One region of the Geobacillus sp. C56-T2 genome, then DNA from elsewhere that is predicted to be linked to it. Evidence: a T-box and tRNA genes for the amino acid it is inferred to sense, from the RefSeq annotation. Region 1 holds a T-box; the other holds one or more tRNA genes.
The links. A T-box is a leader RNA that pairs with one kind of tRNA and senses whether it is charged. The one in region 1 lies ahead of ileS (isoleucine--tRNA ligase), so its partner is inferred to be a tRNA-Ile.

Region 1 (8,463 bases):
CAGATGGGTCATCGGTTTCTCTCCCTTTTCGTTTTTGATAAAAAAACACCTTGCCAGCGAGGCAAGGTGTGATGATGGGCACCCGGTGGAGCCGAGGGCAGACTCCGGCCCGGTGCGCTTCGTTTCACACCTTTTTAAGCCTCACGGGACTTAATTAAAAGGTGCTGTTCGATTAAGCGACATGGTCGTTTTTTTCTTCTTCAAACATGTTTTCCACTTCTGACGGCCGCCCCGGCAGCACTAAATTGAGCAGGACGCCGGCAATCGCTGAGAGCGCCATTCCTGTGATTTGGAAGCTCTCGCTGATTTTGAGCACCGCGCCGCCGATGCCGATCACTAAGATGACCGAGGCGATGACTAAATTGCGCGTTTCGCCGAAATCCACGCGGCTGTCGACCAACATGCGCAAGCCGGACGAGGCGATGATGCCAAACAGCAGGATCGAGACGCCGCCCATGACCGGCGTCGGAATCGAGCTGATCAGCGCCGTAATTTTGCCGACGAAGCCGAAAGCGATCGCGATGACCGCTGCGCCAGCCAGCACATAGACGCTGTACACCCTTGTGATGGCCAGCACGCCGATGTTTTCCCCGTACGTCGTTTTCGGCGGCCCGCCAAGCAAGGCGGAAATCATCGTCGCCGTGCCGTCGCCTAAAATCGAGCGATGCAACCCGGGCTTTTGGATGAGGTCGCGGCCGACGACTTTGCTTAGCACAAGCTGATGGCCGATGTGCTCCGACAAGGTGACGATCGCCACCGGCACCATGAGCATGACGATCTGCGCCGTGACGTGCACCGGATAGTCGACAAACGGGATGAGGAAATCCGGCCATTCAAACCATTTTGCCGCCGCCACTTTCGACAAGTCAACCAGTCCGACGGCGAGGGCGTAAACATAGCCGACGACAATGCCGACAAGCACAGGAATCAGGCTCAACATGCCGCGCGCCAGCACCGAGCAAATGATCGTGGCAGCAAGCGTCACCAACGCAACGGAAAAGTGGAGCAGACTGTATTTGCCGTCCGGGCCGTTCATCGCCATCCCGACCGCTGTGCCGGCTAAGCCGAGACCGATGACGATGATGACCGGGCCGACGACAACGGGCGGCAACAGTTTCATCACCCAGCGGTAGCCCGCTTTTTTAATGATGAGAGCGACAATGCCGTACACCAATCCGGCGAGGAAGCTGCCAATCATCGCCGCCCCCGGGCCGCCGGCCGTTTTCGCGGCAATGATCGGCGCGATGTAGGCGAACGATGAACCGAGATACGCCGGCACTTGCCATTTCGTGATGAGCAAAAACGCCAATGTCCCAAGCCCGCTCGTGAGCAAGGCGATCGACGGATCCAACCCGACCAAATACGGCACCAAAATCGTCGCCCCGAACATCGCGAACAAGTGCTGCAAGCTTAATGTCACCCATTGCCCGACCGTCGGGCGCTCTTGAATATCCAACACCGGTTTGTTCATGTTCTTCGCTCCTTTCGCCTAATCAGCGAATGTATCTTCTCGTGTGCACAAAAAAACCTCTTTGGCCCGCGAAGGCACAAAGAGGGTGCAGAAACAGCCGAAACCATTCCGCCCCTTTGGCAGCCTCGCGGGACTGCGCTTAAAAGGGAGCTTGCGCTATTTTTCATGAATCGATACTTGATCGACGCCATCGACTTCGGACAGTTCGACGACAATCATTTCCGCGCTCGAGGTCGGGATGTTTTTGCCGACGAAATCGGCGCGGATCGGAAGTTCTCGATGCCCACGGTCAACGAGCACAGCGAGCTGGATGCGCGCCGGGCGGCCCAAGTCCATAATGGCATCCATTGCCGCCCGCACCGTCCGGCCGGTAAACAGCACGTCATCAACCAAAATCACTTTTTGTTCGCTGACCGGAAACGGGACGTTCGTTCCTTTGACAAGCGGCTCATGGTCATCCGTTTTCACCGTCAAATCGTCGCGGTACAGCGTAATATCGAGTTCGCCGACCGGAATGGGCGCCCCTTCAATTTGCTCGATCCGCTCAGCCAGGCGGCGCGCCAAGTAAATGCCGCGCGTTTTGATGCCGACCAGCACGCAGCCGTCAATGCCTTTGTTCCGTTCGATGATTTCATGGGCGATGCGCGTCAACGCGCGGCGAATCGCCTGTTCATCCATTACAACCGCCTTTTGCATTCCGTCCACCTCCTCCAATCGGGCCTGCCGCTCTCATGCATCGGCGCCAGCCCTCGGCTTCGTCCAATGGTCGATGACGTTTTGCTCGCGTTTTCCTGTTTGCACAAAAAAATCCCCCGCCTGTGAAGCGGGGGGTGCGGCCCATCCTGTTTCAAAAAACGGGCATACGCTGCCTATCTCTTGTTGATCCGACCCCTTTTCAGCCTCACAGGACTGAACTTAAAGGTTCCTGTTCACCTGTTCTCATTGTAAAGGGAGCGTGTTCGTTTGTCAATCGTTTTTTCGCAACCATTCGAGCAGCTCGGCAAACTCCGGCGGCAACGGCGCTTCAAATTCCAAATAGTCGCCGCTTCGCGGGTGATGGAAGCCAAGCACCCCGGCATGAAGCGCCTGACCATCGATCGGGAGCGTCTTTTTCGGCCCGTATTGTGGGTCGCCGGCGAGCGGGTAGCCGATATATTTCATATGGACGCGAATTTGATGCGTCCGTCCCGTTTCCAGCTGGCATTCGACATACGTATACTGGCGAAACCGCTCGAGCACGCGGAAATGGGTGACGGCTTCTTTGCCGTTTTCTTCGGTGACCGCCATTTTTTTTCGGTCGCGTTTGTCGCGGCCGATAGGAGCGTCGATCGTGCCGTAATCGTGCGGAATGACGCCATGGACGATCGCCTTGTAGCGGCGCGTCACCGTTTTGTTGACGAGCTGCTCAACAAGCGAGCGATGGGCGGCATCATTTTTCGCCACCATCAATAGCCCCGATGTATCTTTGTCAATCCGGTGGACGATGCCGGGGCGCAGCACGCCGTTGATGCCGGAGAGGTCGCGGCAATGGGCGAGCAAAGCGTTCACGAGCGTGCCGCGCATATGCCCGGGCGCCGGGTGGACGACCATGCCGCGCGGTTTGTTGACGACAAGGACATCCTCGTCCTCGTAATAAATGTCGAGCGGAATCGGCTCCGGTTCCACATGAAGCGGCTCTGGCTCCGGCGGCGAGATGGCGACCGAGTCGCCCGCTTCACATTTGTAATTCGCCTTCACCGTGCGGCCGTTGACCGTCACGAGCCCGTTTTTGATCCATTGCTGCACTTGCGAACGCGACCATTCGTCATTTAGCGCCGCGATCACTTTATCGATCCGCTCGCCGTCATATTCGTCTTCGATGTGAAACGTGATCGTGTCCATCTACTCATTCCCTTTCTCTGGTGTCGCGAAAAAAAATAGATGAATAAACAGCAAGATGACGCCGACGGTCAGCGCCGAGTCGGCGATATTGAACACCGGAAAGCTGTAAGTGCCGATGTACGTATGAATAAAGTCGACCACTTCTTTCCGGAATACGCGGTCGATAAAATTGCCGATCGCCCCGCCGAGCATCAGCCCAAGCCCCACGCCGGCCAATCGTTCCGAAGGCTGCAAGCGGCGGATGTAGATAATGATTCCTGCCACAACGATGACTGTCACTAAATAAAACAACCAAAACTGCCCTTGCAGCATGCCCCATGCCGCCCCGCGATTGCGGTGCGACGTAATGTAGAGCACATTATCGATGATCGGGATGCTTTCCCCAAGCCGCATATAGCGGACGACAAGCCATTTCGTCCATTGATCGAGGATGATGACCGCCGCCGCAATCCAATAGTATGCCACCGTGCCAAGTCCCCCTGTCCTTCTCATTCATCCTTTTTGCATTGTAGCATAATTCGCCATGGCAAACAAATGAAGCGGCAAGGCCGCCCCAAGGCAGCCTGCCGCTTTTCGTTACGCGGAATAATGTTCATTCACGATATGTGCGCAACGCGGGCAAAGCGTTGGATGCGATGGATCGGCGCCGACTTCTTTCGTCACCGTCCAGCACCGCTCGCACGTCTCGCCTTCGGCCGGGCGGACGAGGACCGCCACATGGGTAAGCCGTTCGGCTTCGGCCGGTGCGGCGTCGTACGGCTCATCGGCGATCGAAAAGGCAGAGACGATGAGGAGCTGGCGCAAATCAGCGTCAAGCGACGCCAACAGCTTGCGCGCCTCGTCTTTCGGATAAATCGTGACGCTGGCGGTCAGCGATTTGCCGATCACTTTTTCATTGCGGGCGTTCTCGAGCGCTTTGAAAATATCATCGCGCACATCCATAAACGCATCCCATTTCGCCAACAGCGCTTCTTCGCCATCGATGGCGATCGGCTCCGGCATGTCGGTGAGCTGGACGCTTTCGACGTTTTCTCTCCGGTTCGGGATATGCTCCCACACTTCATCGGCCGTATGCGGCAAAATCGGCGCGATGAGCTTCGCCAACGCGACAACCGTCTCGTACAGCACCGTCTGCACGGCGCGGCGGGCGCGCGAATCAGCCGCTTCGATGTACAAAATGTCTTTCGCCATATCCAAATAAAACGCGCTCAATTCCACGGTGCAAAAATGGTTCATCTCATGATAGACGGCGGCGAAATCGTAGCTGTCATACGCCTTTTTCACTTTGGCGATCAGCTTGTTCAGCTTCGCCAGCATATAGCGGTCGACTTCGCCAAGCTCCCCAACCGGAACGGCGTTTTGGTTCGGATCGAAGTCGAACAAATTGCCGAGCATAAACCGGAACGTGTTGCGGATTTTCCGGTACACTTCCGACACTTGTTTCAAAATATGGTCAGAAATGCGCACGTCGGCCTGATAGTCAACGGAGGCGACCCAAAGGCGCAAAATGTCGGCGCCAAATTGTTCCATCACCTTCGCCGGCACGACGACGTTGCCGAGCGATTTGCTCATTTTCCGCCCCTCGCCGTCTAAAACGAAGCCGTGGCTTAACACCTCTTTATACGGTGCTTTGCCGGTAACGGCGACCGCCGTCGACAACGACGAGTTGAACCAGCCGCGATATTGGTCAGACCCTTCCAAGTACAAATCAGCCGGACGCTGTAAATCATCGCGCTCGACGAGCACCGCTTGATGCGACGAGCCGGAGTCAAACCAGACGTCCATAATGTCCGTTTCTTTCGTAAACAGACCGTTCGGGCTTGACGGATGGGTGAACCCTTCCGGCAATAAGTCTTTCGCCTCGCGCTCAAACCAAACGTTCGAGCCGTATTGGCGGAACAAGTTCGACACATGCTCGATCGTCTCATCGGTGACGATCGGCTCGCCATTTTCGCCGTAAAAGACCGGAATCGGCACACCCCACACGCGCTGGCGGGAAATGCACCAGTCGCCGCGGTCGCGCACCATGTTATGGATGCGGATTTCGCCCCATTCTGGCACCCATTTCGTTTCCTTAATGGCGTCAAGGAGCTGGCCGCGAATTTTATCAATCGAGGCAAACCATTGCGTCGTCGCCCGGAAAATCGTCGGCTTCTTCGTCCGCCAGTCGTGCGGATACGAGTGGGTGATAAAGCCGAGCTTCAGGAGCGCTCCAACTTCTTCGAGCTTTTGCGTAATCGCCTTGTTCGCTTCTTCATAAAACAGACCCGCAAACCCGGGCGCTTCCTCGGTCATGTAGCCGCGCTCATCAACCGGACAGAGCACCGGAAGCCCATATTTTTGCCCGACGAGAAAGTCGTCTTCCCCGTGGCCCGGCGCCGTATGGACGCAGCCGGTGCCGGCGTCGGTCGTGACGTGCTCGCCGCAGATGACCAACGAATCGCGCTCATAGAACGGATGTTTCGCGACGACGTACTCAAGTTCTTTTCCTTTTACGGTTTTAACGACGGACCACGACGCCCAGCCGACTTCGTTCGCCACTGATTCGGCCAAGGCGGCGGCGACGACGTATTTCTGCCCGTTGGCGTCGATGACATGGTAGTCCAACTCCGGATGAACGGCAATCGCCAAGTTCGCCGGAATCGTCCACGGCGTCGTCGTCCAAATGACGATCCGCTCATCACCGTCCAGCACGCCTTTGCCGTCTTTGACCGGAAACGCGACATAAATTGACGGCGACCGTTTATCTTTATATTCGATTTCCGCTTCAGCGAGCGCCGATTCGCTCGACGGCGACCAATAGACCGGCTTCAGTCCTTTGTAAATGAGCCCTTTTTTCGCCATTTCGCCGAACACTTTAATTTGTTGGGCTTCGTATTCCGGCTTGAGGGTGATATACGGGTTATCCCAATCGCCGCGCACCCCGAGCCGCTTGAACTGCCGGCGCTGGTTGTCGATTTGTTCATACGCGTACTGCTCACACCGCTTGCGAAACTCAGCGACGCTCATCGATTTGCGGTCGACTCCTTGTTTCGTAAGCGCCGTTTCAATCGGCAAGCCGTGCGCATCCCAGCCCGGCACGTACGGCGCACAAAAACCGTTCATTGATTTATAGCGGACAATGATATCTTTTAAAATTTTGTTTAACGCATGCCCCATATGAATATCGCCGTTGGCGTACGGCGGGCCGTCGTGCAGAACAAACAGCGGCCGGCCTTTCGTCCGCTCCTGCACTTTCCGGTAAATGTCCATGTCCTCCCATTTTTTTTGCATTTCCGGTTCCCGCTTCGGCAAATTGCCGCGCATCGGAAACTCGGTTTTCGGCATGAGCAATGTGTCTTTGTAATCCATCGCTGCTCCTCCTTTGAACAATATAATTCCAAATAAAAAACCGTTCTCTCCCGGCAAGGGACGAGAACGGTCTCGCGGTACCACCCTTTTTGGCCATGCAAAGGCACAGGCCCACTTTTCATTCGTAACGGGAATGACGCGCCATGTCCTACTCGTTGTTTCGGCATGGAACTCCAGGGTGATGTTCACTCTTGCGCCGATGCCGGGCTTCCACCATCCCCGGCTCGCTGCGACCGGTCGTGCAAGAGCTACTGTCCCTTTCATCGTCGATGGTTATTCGCAATTCATAACGGAAAAAAGCCAACCGCCTCCTAAGGCGGCTGATGCGGCGATTTTTGCCAATCATTATAACTGAAACGCCTTCCGTTCGTCAAGGCTGTGACAGCGGTTCTCTCGCCCCTTCTTCCAAATCCGGCGCCTCATACTCCATCAACTCGTCCCAATCGCGGCTGTTGATCATATCGAGCTGGGCCTCGACCAACATGCGGAAACGGGCGCGGAACACTTTCGACTGCCGCTTCAGCTCCTCGATCTCGAGGGCGATTTTCCGCGATTTCGCCAATGCATCGCTGATGATGCGCTCGGCGTTTTTTTCCGCCTCCTTAATGATCAGCTTCGCCTCTTTTTGCGCATTTCGCTTGACTTCCTCAGCCGCTTCTTGGGCGACGAGAATCGACTTGTTTAGCGTTTCTTCAATATTGGAAAAATAGTTCAGCTTCTCTGTCAACTCCGCTACTTTATCTTCGAGCTGCTTTTTCTCGCGAATGAGCATTTCGTAATCTTTAATGATTTGATCCAAAAACTCGTTGACTTCATCCTCATCATATCCGCGAAATCCGCGGCTGAATTCCTTGTTGTGAATATCTAATGGCGTTAACGGCACAGCGGCCACCTCCGTCTTCATCGTTCCTTTTCTTCTTTCTTCGACAAGGTTTGCCGATTTCCTGCTGCCATTCGATTATTTTTGCCAACCGATGCGCACGAGCCAGCGCTCTTTCTTTGTCGGTCCTTCCACAGCCATTAGCTTGCAGCGGCCAAACCCGCGCGCCGACAATACATCGCCTGGGCCGCAGAGAAAATCGGGCTTGTCCACCACTTTCCAGTTGACTTTGACAAGCCCGTTTTCCACCAGCGCCCGCGCTTTCTCGCGCGCGAGACGGAACGCCTGAGCAAGCAGCGCATCCAATCGAAGCGAAGAGACGGTCACCGTCCCTTCTTGCCATCGTTCTTCAACCGGCAAGACAGCGGAAAGCGGCAGCGGCTCCAACGCCACCGGAGCTTTGCCGATCGCTTCGATGTGCAGACGGACGTAGTCGGCGACTTCGGCAGCGGCAAAAAATTGAATGTCCGAACCTTGAACAAGGACGTCGCCAAATTTGCCCCGCCGCAATCCGAGCGACATGAGCGCGCCGAGAACATCGCGATGCCCGAGGGAGACGAATTTCGCCGGATAACGAACGGCAAAAAGCGCGATCTCATAATCGTTTTCCTCCGGGGCAAAATAGGGCGGATAAAGCAGCCCGCGCTTGCGTTCGGCAAACGAAGCCCCGCCAAAAAAGGAAACGCGCACGTCCCCGCCGCTGCCGATGAGGCTTTGCACGATCTGCTGCTCGCGCGGATCAAGAAAATCGGTCAGCTTCGGAGCGTATTGGCGGCTCACCATCTCCTTCCACTCGAGCACTTGATCGATGAACGGGCGCTCCTCTTGGCGAAAATGCTGATACCATTCCATCAAATTTCACCTTGCTTTCCTCAACGAA
Region 2 (8,463 bases), 530 kb from region 1:
TCTCTGCGAAGCCGAAAGGCGACGTATAGGGGCTGACACCTGCCCGGTGCTGGAAGGTTAAGGGGAGCGCTTAGCGGAAGCGAAGGTGCGAACCGAAGCCCCAGTAAACGGCGGCCGTAACTATAACGGTCCTAAGGTAGCGAAATTCCTTGTCGGGTAAGTTCCGACCCGCACGAAAGGTGTAACGACTTGGGCGCTGTCTCAACGAGAGACCCGGTGAAATTATACTACCTGTGAAGATGCAGGTTCCCCGCGACAGGACGGAAAGACCCCGTGGAGCTTTACTGCAGCCTGATATGGAATTTTGGTATCGCTTGTACAGGATAGGTGGGAGCCTGAGAAGCCGGAGCGCCAGCTTCGGTGGAGGCGACGGTGGGATACCACCCTGGCGGTATTGAAATTCTAACCCGCACCCCTTAGCGGGGTGGGAGACAGTGTCAGGTGGGCAGTTTGACTGGGGCGGTCGCCTCCCAAAAGGTAACGGAGGCGCCCAAAGGTTCCCTCAGAATGGTTGGAAATCATTCGGAGAGTGCAAAGGCACAAGGGAGCTTGACTGCGAGACGGACAGGTCGAGCAGGGACGAAAGTCGGGCTTAGTGATCCGGTGGTTCCGCATGGAAGGGCCATCGCTCAACGGATAAAAGCTACCCCGGGGATAACAGGCTGATCTCCCCCAAGAGTCCACATCGACGGGGAGGTTTGGCACCTCGATGTCGGCTCATCGCATCCTGGGGCTGTAGTCGGTCCCAAGGGTTGGGCTGTTCGCCCATTAAAGCGGTACGCGAGCTGGGTTCAGAACGTCGTGAGACAGTTCGGTCCCTATCCGTCGCGGGCGTAGGAAATTTGCGAGGAGCTGTCCTTAGTACGAGAGGACCGGGATGGACGCACCGCTGGTGTACCAGTTGTCCCGCCAGGGGCACCGCTGGGTAGCTATGTGCGGACGGGATAAGCGCTGAAAGCATCTAAGCGTGAAGCCCCCCCTCAAGATGAGATTTCCCATCGCGTTAGGCGAGTAAGATCCCTCGAAGATGACGAGGTCGATAGGTCCGAGGTGGAAGCGTGGCGACACGTGGAGCTGACGGATACTAATCGATCGAGGGCTTAACCTAGAAAAGCGCAGGCGAGCGGCGGCGAGCCGGAGCTAGACCGGTCGAAACGCGGCTTCTTCCGACGGTTATCTAGTTTTGAAGGAATGAAAAAGCCCTTGACAATCCGCTTACTTTCCTTATAATAAAATGTGTCGATAATAGCCTAGTGGTGATAGCGGAGGGGAAACACCCGTTCCCATCCCGAACACGGAAGTTAAGCCCTCCAGCGCCGATGGTAGTTGGGGCCAGCGCCCCTGCAAGAGTAGGTCGCTGCTAGGCGGATATTTATGGAGGATTAGCTCAGCTGGGAGAGCACTTGCCTTACAAGCAAGGGGTCGGCGGTTCGATCCCGTCATCCTCCACCACTTTCAAACATACAAAATTCAGCGCATCATTGAAATAAGTTCATCTTCTATCATCGCGGGGTGGAGCAACGAGCATTTGCTTCATCGAATACGCTACGAGTTGCCTCGACGCATCGAACATCTTTGAATCAACTGGTAGAGGAAGAGGCAACAAATATTTCAATGATACTGATCTTTTATCGTCGCGGGGTGGAGCAGTCCGGTAGCTCGTCGGGCTCATAACCCGAAGGTCGCAGGTTCAAATCCTGCCCCCGCAACCAACAAGGTCCCGTAGTGTAGTGGTTAACATGCCTGCCTGTCACGCAGGAGATCGCGGGTTCGAGTCCCGTCGGGACCGTCTTTGTTTAAAAATTATGACAACCCTATATATTTTGGTTGCTTGCTTGGTAGAGACGAGCATCAGCATCATGGAGTTTGCTGCGAGTTGCCTCGACGCATCGAACATCTTTGAATCAGCTAGTAGAGGAAGAGGCATAGATCAATCAACGAGCGAGTTAAAAAATAACATATGGCTCGGTAGCTCAGTCGGTAGAGACGAGCATCAGCATCATCGAGTTTGCTGCGAGTTGCCTCGACGCATCGAACATCTTTGAATCAGCTGGTAGAGGAAGAGGCATAGAGCAATCAACGAGCGAGCTAAAAAATAACATATGGCTCGGTAGCTCAGTCGGTAGAGCAAAGGACTGAAAATCCTTGTGTCGGCGGTTCGATTCCGTCCCGAGCCACCATTCGCCGGCTTAGCTCAATTGGTAGAGCAACTGACTTGTAATCAGTAGGTTGCGGGTTCAAGTCCTGCAGCCGGCATCTTTTCTTTTGCTTGAGAGTATGCAAGTGTGTGCTTCACTAAGGGCCACCATGAGCCATTCGCTCAGTAACGAGCGTTGCATCTTTGAGTTCGCTGCGAGTTGTCCCGACGCACTCGGCATCTTTGAGTCGGCTGGTAGAGGAAGGGACATCGTCAAATATTTGGGTGTATACCAAACCATGAGCCATTAGCTCAGTAGGTAGAGCATCTGACTTTTAATCAGAGGGTCGGAGGTTCGAGTCCTCCATGGCTCATCATGTTGCGGAAGTAGTTCAGCGGTAGAACACCACCTTGCCAAGGTGGGGGTCGCGGGTTCGAACCCCGTCTTCCGCTCCACTGCCGCCGGGGTGGCGGAATTGGCAGACGCACAGGACTTAAAATCCTGGGGTAGGTGACTACCGTGCCGGTTCGAGTCCGGCCCTCGGCACTTGCGCTCGTAGCTCAATTGGATAGAGCATCTGACTACGGATCAGAAGGTTAGGGGTTCGAATCCTCTCGAGCGCGTTTTATCGGGAAGTAGCTCAGCTTGGTAGAGCACACGGTTCGGGTCCGTGAGGTCGCAGGTTCAAATCCTGTCTTCCCGATCACTTTGGGGCCTTAGCTCAGCTGGGAGAGCGCCTGCCCCGCACGCAGGAGGTCATCGGTTCGAATCCGATAGGCTCCACTTTTTCATCCGTTTTGGCGGTGTAGCTCAGCTGGCTAGAGCGTACGGTTCATACCCGTGAGGTCGGGGGTTCGATCCCCTCCACCGCCACTCTTATCGGACCTTTAGCTCAGCTGGTTAGAGCAGACGGCTCATAACCGTCCGGTCGTAGGTTCGAATCCTACAAGGTCCACCATTATTGTTGTTTTTTGGAGGAGTACCCAAGTGGTTGAAGGGGTCGGTCTTGAAAACCGAGAGGCGCCGCAAGGCGCGCGGGGGTTCGAATCCCTCCTCCTCCGCCATAAATAATCGTCTCATTCAGCTCAGTTGGCACAAATAGAATGAGACGGCATCAACTCGGTTTGAGCGTTCCGCTTTTTTCGACCAGTTGACTATTAGGAAAAACGATAAGCATTGCATAATATGGATTTATGCCGGCTTAGCTCAATTGGTAGAGCAACTGACTTGTAATCAGTAGGTTGCGGGTTCAAGTCCTGCAGCCGGCATCAACATCATGGCGACTATGGCGAAGTGGTTAACGCACCAGATTGTGGCTCTGGCATGCGTGGGTTCGATTCCCACTAGTCGCCCTTTTTCTTCCTAAAACCCGTAAGCTCTTGGTAAAATTGCAGCCACGAGCCTTAGCTTCACCGAATGAGCTGCGAGTAGCCTCGACGCATCCCGCTTCTTTGAATGCGCTGGTAGAGGAAGAGGCATGAAATTGCGTGGTGAATGGTTGAAGAAATCGATGTGCGGGTGTAGTTTAGTGGTAAAACCTCAGCCACGAGCCTTAGCTTCACCGAATAGGCTACGAGTAGCCTCGACGCATTCCGCTTCTTTGAATGCGCTGGTAGAGGAAGAGGCGCGAAATTGCGTGGTGAATGGTTGAAGGGTTATGTGCGGGTGTAGTTTAGTGGTAAAACCTCAGCCACGAGCCTTAGCTTCACCGAATGAGCTGCGAGTAGCCTCGACGCATTCCGCTTCTTTGAATGCGCTGGTAGAGGAAGAGGCATGAAATTGCGTGGTGAATGGTTGAAGAAATCGATGTGCGGGTGTAGTTTAGTGGTAAAACCTCAGCCTTCCAAGCTGATGTCGTGGGTTCGATTCCCATCACCCGCTTTTGGATGGGCCTATAGCTCAGCTGGTCAGAGCGCACGCCTGATAAGCGTGAGGTCGGTGGTTCAAGTCCACTTAGGCCCACTATTTCCCATTGCATATTGTCGGATGATTCGCTATAATAACGGTGAACCGTTGTCCCACCATTGCCGGATGGAGCAACGGTATGGTAGCCCGTAGGAAAACGGACATGGTGTTGAACCGTTCCGCAATAGCTCAGCGGTAGAGCAACCGGCTGTTAACCGGTAGGTCGTAGGTTCGAATCCTACTTGCGGAGCCATTTTCTCTGGAGAAGTACCCAAGTGGCTGAAGGGGACGGTTTGCTAAACCGTTAGGTCGCAGTTTTGCGGCGCGCGGGTTCAAATCCCGCCTTCTCCGCCATGCATGGCCCGTTGGTCAAGTGGTTAAGACACCGCCCTTTCACGGCGGTAACACGGGTTCGAATCCCGTACGGGTCACTGCTTATGGCACCAGGTTGCCTGGTGCCATTTTATCAAACTTGTTTTTGTCGAAAATTGCGCTTTTTCTTGCCGAATAGGCAATCATGAGATATAATGGGTTCCATAGCAGAAAGATTGGGGACAACGCAGTGTTTCGTTTCGTTGATGAACGAGGCATTGCGTTTTTTTATTGCGATCCCCTCCCGCCTGCGATTCACCGAAGCGGGAGGAACACGTCATTCAAGCAGTTGAACATCCGCTTCGCCGCCATGGATTTGCGTGAACATCGCTTGCATGGCTTCGAGCTGGCGATGGGCGACGTCTTTGGCGATGGAAGGTGGAAAGTATACAATCTGTAAGGCGTTTTTGGTGTCACGAGTGACGGCCGTCCGTTCCGAATCGACGATCGGACTGCCGAATGGACCGTATGCATCTTTGCTGACAAGTTTGTTGGCAAAGTTGACCGTTCGGCCGTTTAAAGCGACATATTCGTCTTGCTCAGCACCGATGGTTACGGTCACGGTCCCGTGTATGCGGTCAAGGTCGTAGATGCCGAGCGGAATCTTATAATAGAGTGAAAAGAAATTGTTGACATCCACTGCTGAATGAATGGAAGGAAGAAAGTGCTTCTTTTGAATGCGCCGATACAGACTTTCACTCGATGGGCGATAACGAGCGGGATCCGTCCCGATTTGCTTGAATACGTGACGCCATTCGGCCAGTTCAGGAATGTCATGGATCGTTTTTTCCTGCAGTTCGATATAAATTGATTCCTGAAACAGTTGCAACCGTCCTTTTAGCATTTGCGGCGAATCCCCTACTTCGATGTGCCGGTAGCAGATGATCCCGAACTTTCCGGAAGGGAGACGCCGTTTCAGCTCTTCTGATACGATATAGTTCATGTCAATCACCTCGCGCTTTATTTTATCATAGGAGTCGAAAGGAGGGAAAACAATGGATGTTGTCGCCTTAAAACAAGAGTTGATTGCGTACAGCCGGACGATCGGTATTGATAAAATTGGATTTGCCAGCGCCGATCCGTTTGTGGAACTAAAAGAACGGTTGCGACGCCAGCAAGAGCTTGGCTACCAGTCGGGATTTGAGGAAAACGATATTGAAAAACGAACGAATCCCGATTTGCTGCTTTCCGGGGCCAAATCAATCATTGCCATTGCACTCGCTTATCCGTCGAAAATGAAGCAGGCGCCGCGGGGGACAAAGACGGAGCGGCGCGGCCTTTTTTGCCGTGCATCGTGGGGCAAAGATTATCATGTTGTATTGCGGGATCGTTTACGGCAGCTTGAGGAGTTTTTGCTTGCCAAAGTGCCGCACGCCCGCGTTCGTTCGATGGTCGATACTGGAGAGCTGGCCGATCGCGCTGTGGCTGAGCGGGCCGGGATCGGTTGGAGCGGGAAAAACTGCTCGATCATTACGCCGGAATTTGGCTCGTACGTCTATTTAGGGGAAATGATCACAACCATTCCGTTTCCCCCTGATGAGCCGATTGAAAATCGATGTGGCACATGTACGAAATGCATCGATGCGTGTCCGACCGGAGCGCTCGTGCAAGGAGGGCAGCTAAACGCGCAGCGGTGCATCTCGTTTTTAACGCAAACAAAAGACTTTTTGGCCGATGAATTTCGCGAGAAAATCGGCAATCGGTTGTACGGCTGCGACACGTGCCAGTTAGTCTGTCCGGAAAACAAAGGGAAAGATTTTCATTTCCATCCGGAATTCGAACCCGATCCGGAGGCGGTCAAACCGAAGCTGATTCCGCTTCTCCAAATGAGCAATCGTGAATTTCAAGAAAAATTCGGCGCCATGGCTGGTTCATGGCGCGGAAAAAAACCGATTCAGCGCAACGCCATCTTGGCGCTTGCCCATTACAAAGACCGAACGGCGGTGCCGCATTTGTTGCGGCTGTTGAAAGAAGACAGCCGCCCGGTCATCCGTGGGACGGCCGCATGGGCGCTCGGAAAAATCGGCGATACCAGCGTGCGACCGCATCTCGATGAAGCTAGACGGACAGAGACGGATGAGGCGGTGCTTGCTGAAATTGAAAAAGGGCTGAAACTGTTGGAAGACAGCGTCAGAAAAGAAAGCTAATTCTGCAAGGCTTCTCTAATTGAGAAGACAGCGTCAGAAAAGAAAGCTAATTCTGCAAGGTTTCTCTAATTGAGAAACTGGTGGGATAGTAGCATTTTACACGAAATCCCCGCCCTCCTAAAGTAACGGGAAGGCTGGTGAAAACGAGCTTCCCCTAAGCGATGAGGGAAACGGGTAAAGGGCGGGACGGATGCCGCAAAGAAGCGGGAAAGAACAGCCGCTTCCCCACATAAGGTAGTAACAAAAACGAAAGTGGGGAACGGCATGAAACAACGATTGCGCGAGCGGCTGAACGAGCGGGCCCGCTCGTTTGTGTCAGGAAACGGGTTAAAGGATGAAGAGATCACGAGAAAACAGAAGCTTTGCCAAAAACGGGGAGTGGAAATCGTTCGCTGTTCGATTCGTGGGCAAATCGTCGGACGACAGACGGTCGAACGGGAAACCAAACTGGTGTATGTGGCCCATCATCAGTTTTTGCTGAAACAAGGAGACGTTTTATATGTGGAGGAGCAAGTCGAGGAGCGGTGCGCGCGGTTTGTAAACGGCGAATGGGCTGCCGACGATCGGATCAGCCGGACGGGAGGAAATGTCGAGGCGCCGCGGGTGGAGCGTGAGCAATGGCGGGGAGAGCGGCTTTCCTATCAATATGACCGCGCCCAGGCGGTGCGGTACGCGGAAACATGGTGGAATCGTCACAACCCGGCGTTCCCGTCTTTTCCTGTTGATTGCACCAATTTTGTCTCCCAATGCCTGTACGCAGGTGGGGTGCCTATGACGGGTTACCCGAATCGGGCGCGGGGGTGGTGGTGCCAAAACGGGAGCTGGAGCTACAGCTGGGCCGTCGCTCATTCCCTGCGCTGGTACTTAAGCGGGTCGCGCATCGGCTTGCAGGCGGTGGAAGTTTCCGAACCGGGACAATTGATGGCAGGCGATGTCATTTGTTATGATTTTCAAGGGGACGGGCGCTTTGACCATTCGGCGATCGTAGTGGCCAAAGACCAAGAGGGGATGCCGCTTGTGAACGCCCATACTACCAACAGTCGGATGCGTTATTGGTCCTACGAAGATTCGAGCGCTTACACCCCAAACATCCGATATAAATTTTTTCATATCATGGATCGCAAATAAACGATGTTGTTGAGGTGAAGAACATGCCGCTTCATGTTGTACTATACCAACCAGAAATTCCAGCCAACACCGGGAACATCGCCCGTACGTGCGCGGCGACGGATACGGCGCTCCATCTCATCCGTCCGCTCGGATTTTCGACGGACGATAAAATGTTAAAGCGCGCTGGCCTTGACTACTGGCCTTATGTCAATCTTTCCTATTACGATTCGCTTGACGAGTTGTTTGCCCGGTTTCCGGGAGGCGAGTTTTACTTCATTACGAAATTCGGCCGGCAGTATTATGATTCGTTTGACTTCAGCGATACAACCAAGGATATTTTCTTTGTGTTCGGCCGCGAGACGACCGGATTGCCAAAAGACTTGCTCGAGGCCAATATGGATCGCTGCCTTCGCATCCCGATGAACGACAAAGTCCGCTCCCTGAACTTATCAAATACGGCGGCCATTTTAGTGTATGAAGCGCTGCGCCAGCAACGGTTTCACGGGTTGTCGTAGGCGCGAAACAAAAAAACGACCTTCGCGACGGAGGTCGTTTTTTTGGGCTTTATTTCACGCCGGGTTTGTCCTCATAGCCGGCGGTGAAAATGGCCGTTAAGAAAGCAATGATCACTCCGAGCACAAGCAAGGTGCGCATCGTTTGCCCCTCCTTCAAGGCGTTTTCCCCTTTATTATAGCGGATATGGCCAAGCATGTGAATGACCGCGTTTGGCCGTCAGGAGACAAAATTTTTTTGCGGCGAATGATACAGGACATCCTCGCATAAATTGTAAT

Region 2: it encodes a tRNA-Ile, which carries the amino acid that the T-box ahead of ileS (isoleucine--tRNA ligase) is inferred to sense. The anticodon was not compared.

The regions. Positions count from the first base shown of each region.
Region 1 covers NZ_VJWB01000001.1:1,064,990-1,073,452, reverse strand. The annotation lists gene GC56T2_RS05505 (aspartate carbamoyltransferase catalytic subunit) at 1-12, opposite strand, end outside; gene GC56T2_RS05500 (solute carrier family 23 protein) at 173-1,471, opposite strand; gene pyrR (bifunctional pyr operon transcriptional regulator/uracil phosphoribosyltransferase PyrR) at 1,628-2,167, opposite strand; gene GC56T2_RS05490 (RluA family pseudouridine synthase) at 2,438-3,352, opposite strand; gene lspA (signal peptidase II) at 3,353-3,844, opposite strand; gene ileS (isoleucine--tRNA ligase) at 3,929-6,703, opposite strand; T-box leader at 6,757-6,976, opposite strand; gene GC56T2_RS05475 (DivIVA domain-containing protein) at 7,074-7,586, opposite strand; gene GC56T2_RS05470 (YlmH family RNA-binding protein) at 7,662-8,435, opposite strand.
Region 2 covers NZ_VJWB01000001.1:532,891-541,353, forward strand. The annotation lists rRNA gene GC56T2_RS02640 (23S ribosomal RNA) at 1-1,108, shown strand, start outside; rRNA gene rrf (5S ribosomal RNA) at 1,250-1,366, shown strand; tRNA gene GC56T2_RS02650 (tRNA-Val) at 1,377-1,452, shown strand; tRNA gene GC56T2_RS02655 (tRNA-Met) at 1,636-1,712, shown strand; tRNA gene GC56T2_RS02660 (tRNA-Asp) at 1,717-1,789, shown strand; tRNA gene GC56T2_RS02665 (tRNA-Phe) at 2,105-2,180, shown strand; tRNA gene GC56T2_RS02670 (tRNA-Thr) at 2,184-2,256, shown strand; tRNA gene GC56T2_RS02675 (tRNA-Lys) at 2,439-2,511, shown strand; tRNA gene GC56T2_RS02680 (tRNA-Gly) at 2,519-2,593, shown strand; tRNA gene GC56T2_RS02685 (tRNA-Leu) at 2,599-2,684, shown strand; tRNA gene GC56T2_RS02690 (tRNA-Arg) at 2,688-2,761, shown strand; tRNA gene GC56T2_RS02695 (tRNA-Pro) at 2,768-2,841, shown strand; tRNA gene GC56T2_RS02700 (tRNA-Ala) at 2,849-2,921, shown strand; tRNA gene GC56T2_RS02705 (tRNA-Met) at 2,938-3,011, shown strand; tRNA gene GC56T2_RS02710 (tRNA-Ile) at 3,020-3,096, shown strand; tRNA gene GC56T2_RS02715 (tRNA-Ser) at 3,112-3,202, shown strand; tRNA gene GC56T2_RS02720 (tRNA-Thr) at 3,334-3,406, shown strand; tRNA gene GC56T2_RS02725 (tRNA-His) at 3,418-3,490, shown strand; tRNA gene GC56T2_RS02730 (tRNA-Gly) at 3,949-4,019, shown strand; tRNA gene GC56T2_RS02735 (tRNA-Ile) at 4,027-4,100, shown strand; tRNA gene GC56T2_RS02740 (tRNA-Asn) at 4,222-4,296, shown strand; tRNA gene GC56T2_RS02745 (tRNA-Ser) at 4,305-4,397, shown strand; tRNA gene GC56T2_RS02750 (tRNA-Glu) at 4,403-4,474, shown strand; gene GC56T2_RS02755 (B3/B4 domain-containing protein) at 4,693-5,358, opposite strand; gene queG (tRNA epoxyqueuosine(34) reductase QueG) at 5,411-6,562, shown strand; gene GC56T2_RS02765 (amidase domain-containing protein) at 6,827-7,690, shown strand; gene trmL (tRNA (uridine(34)/cytosine(34)/5-carboxymethylaminomethyluridine(34)-2'-O)-methyltransferase TrmL) at 7,714-8,187, shown strand.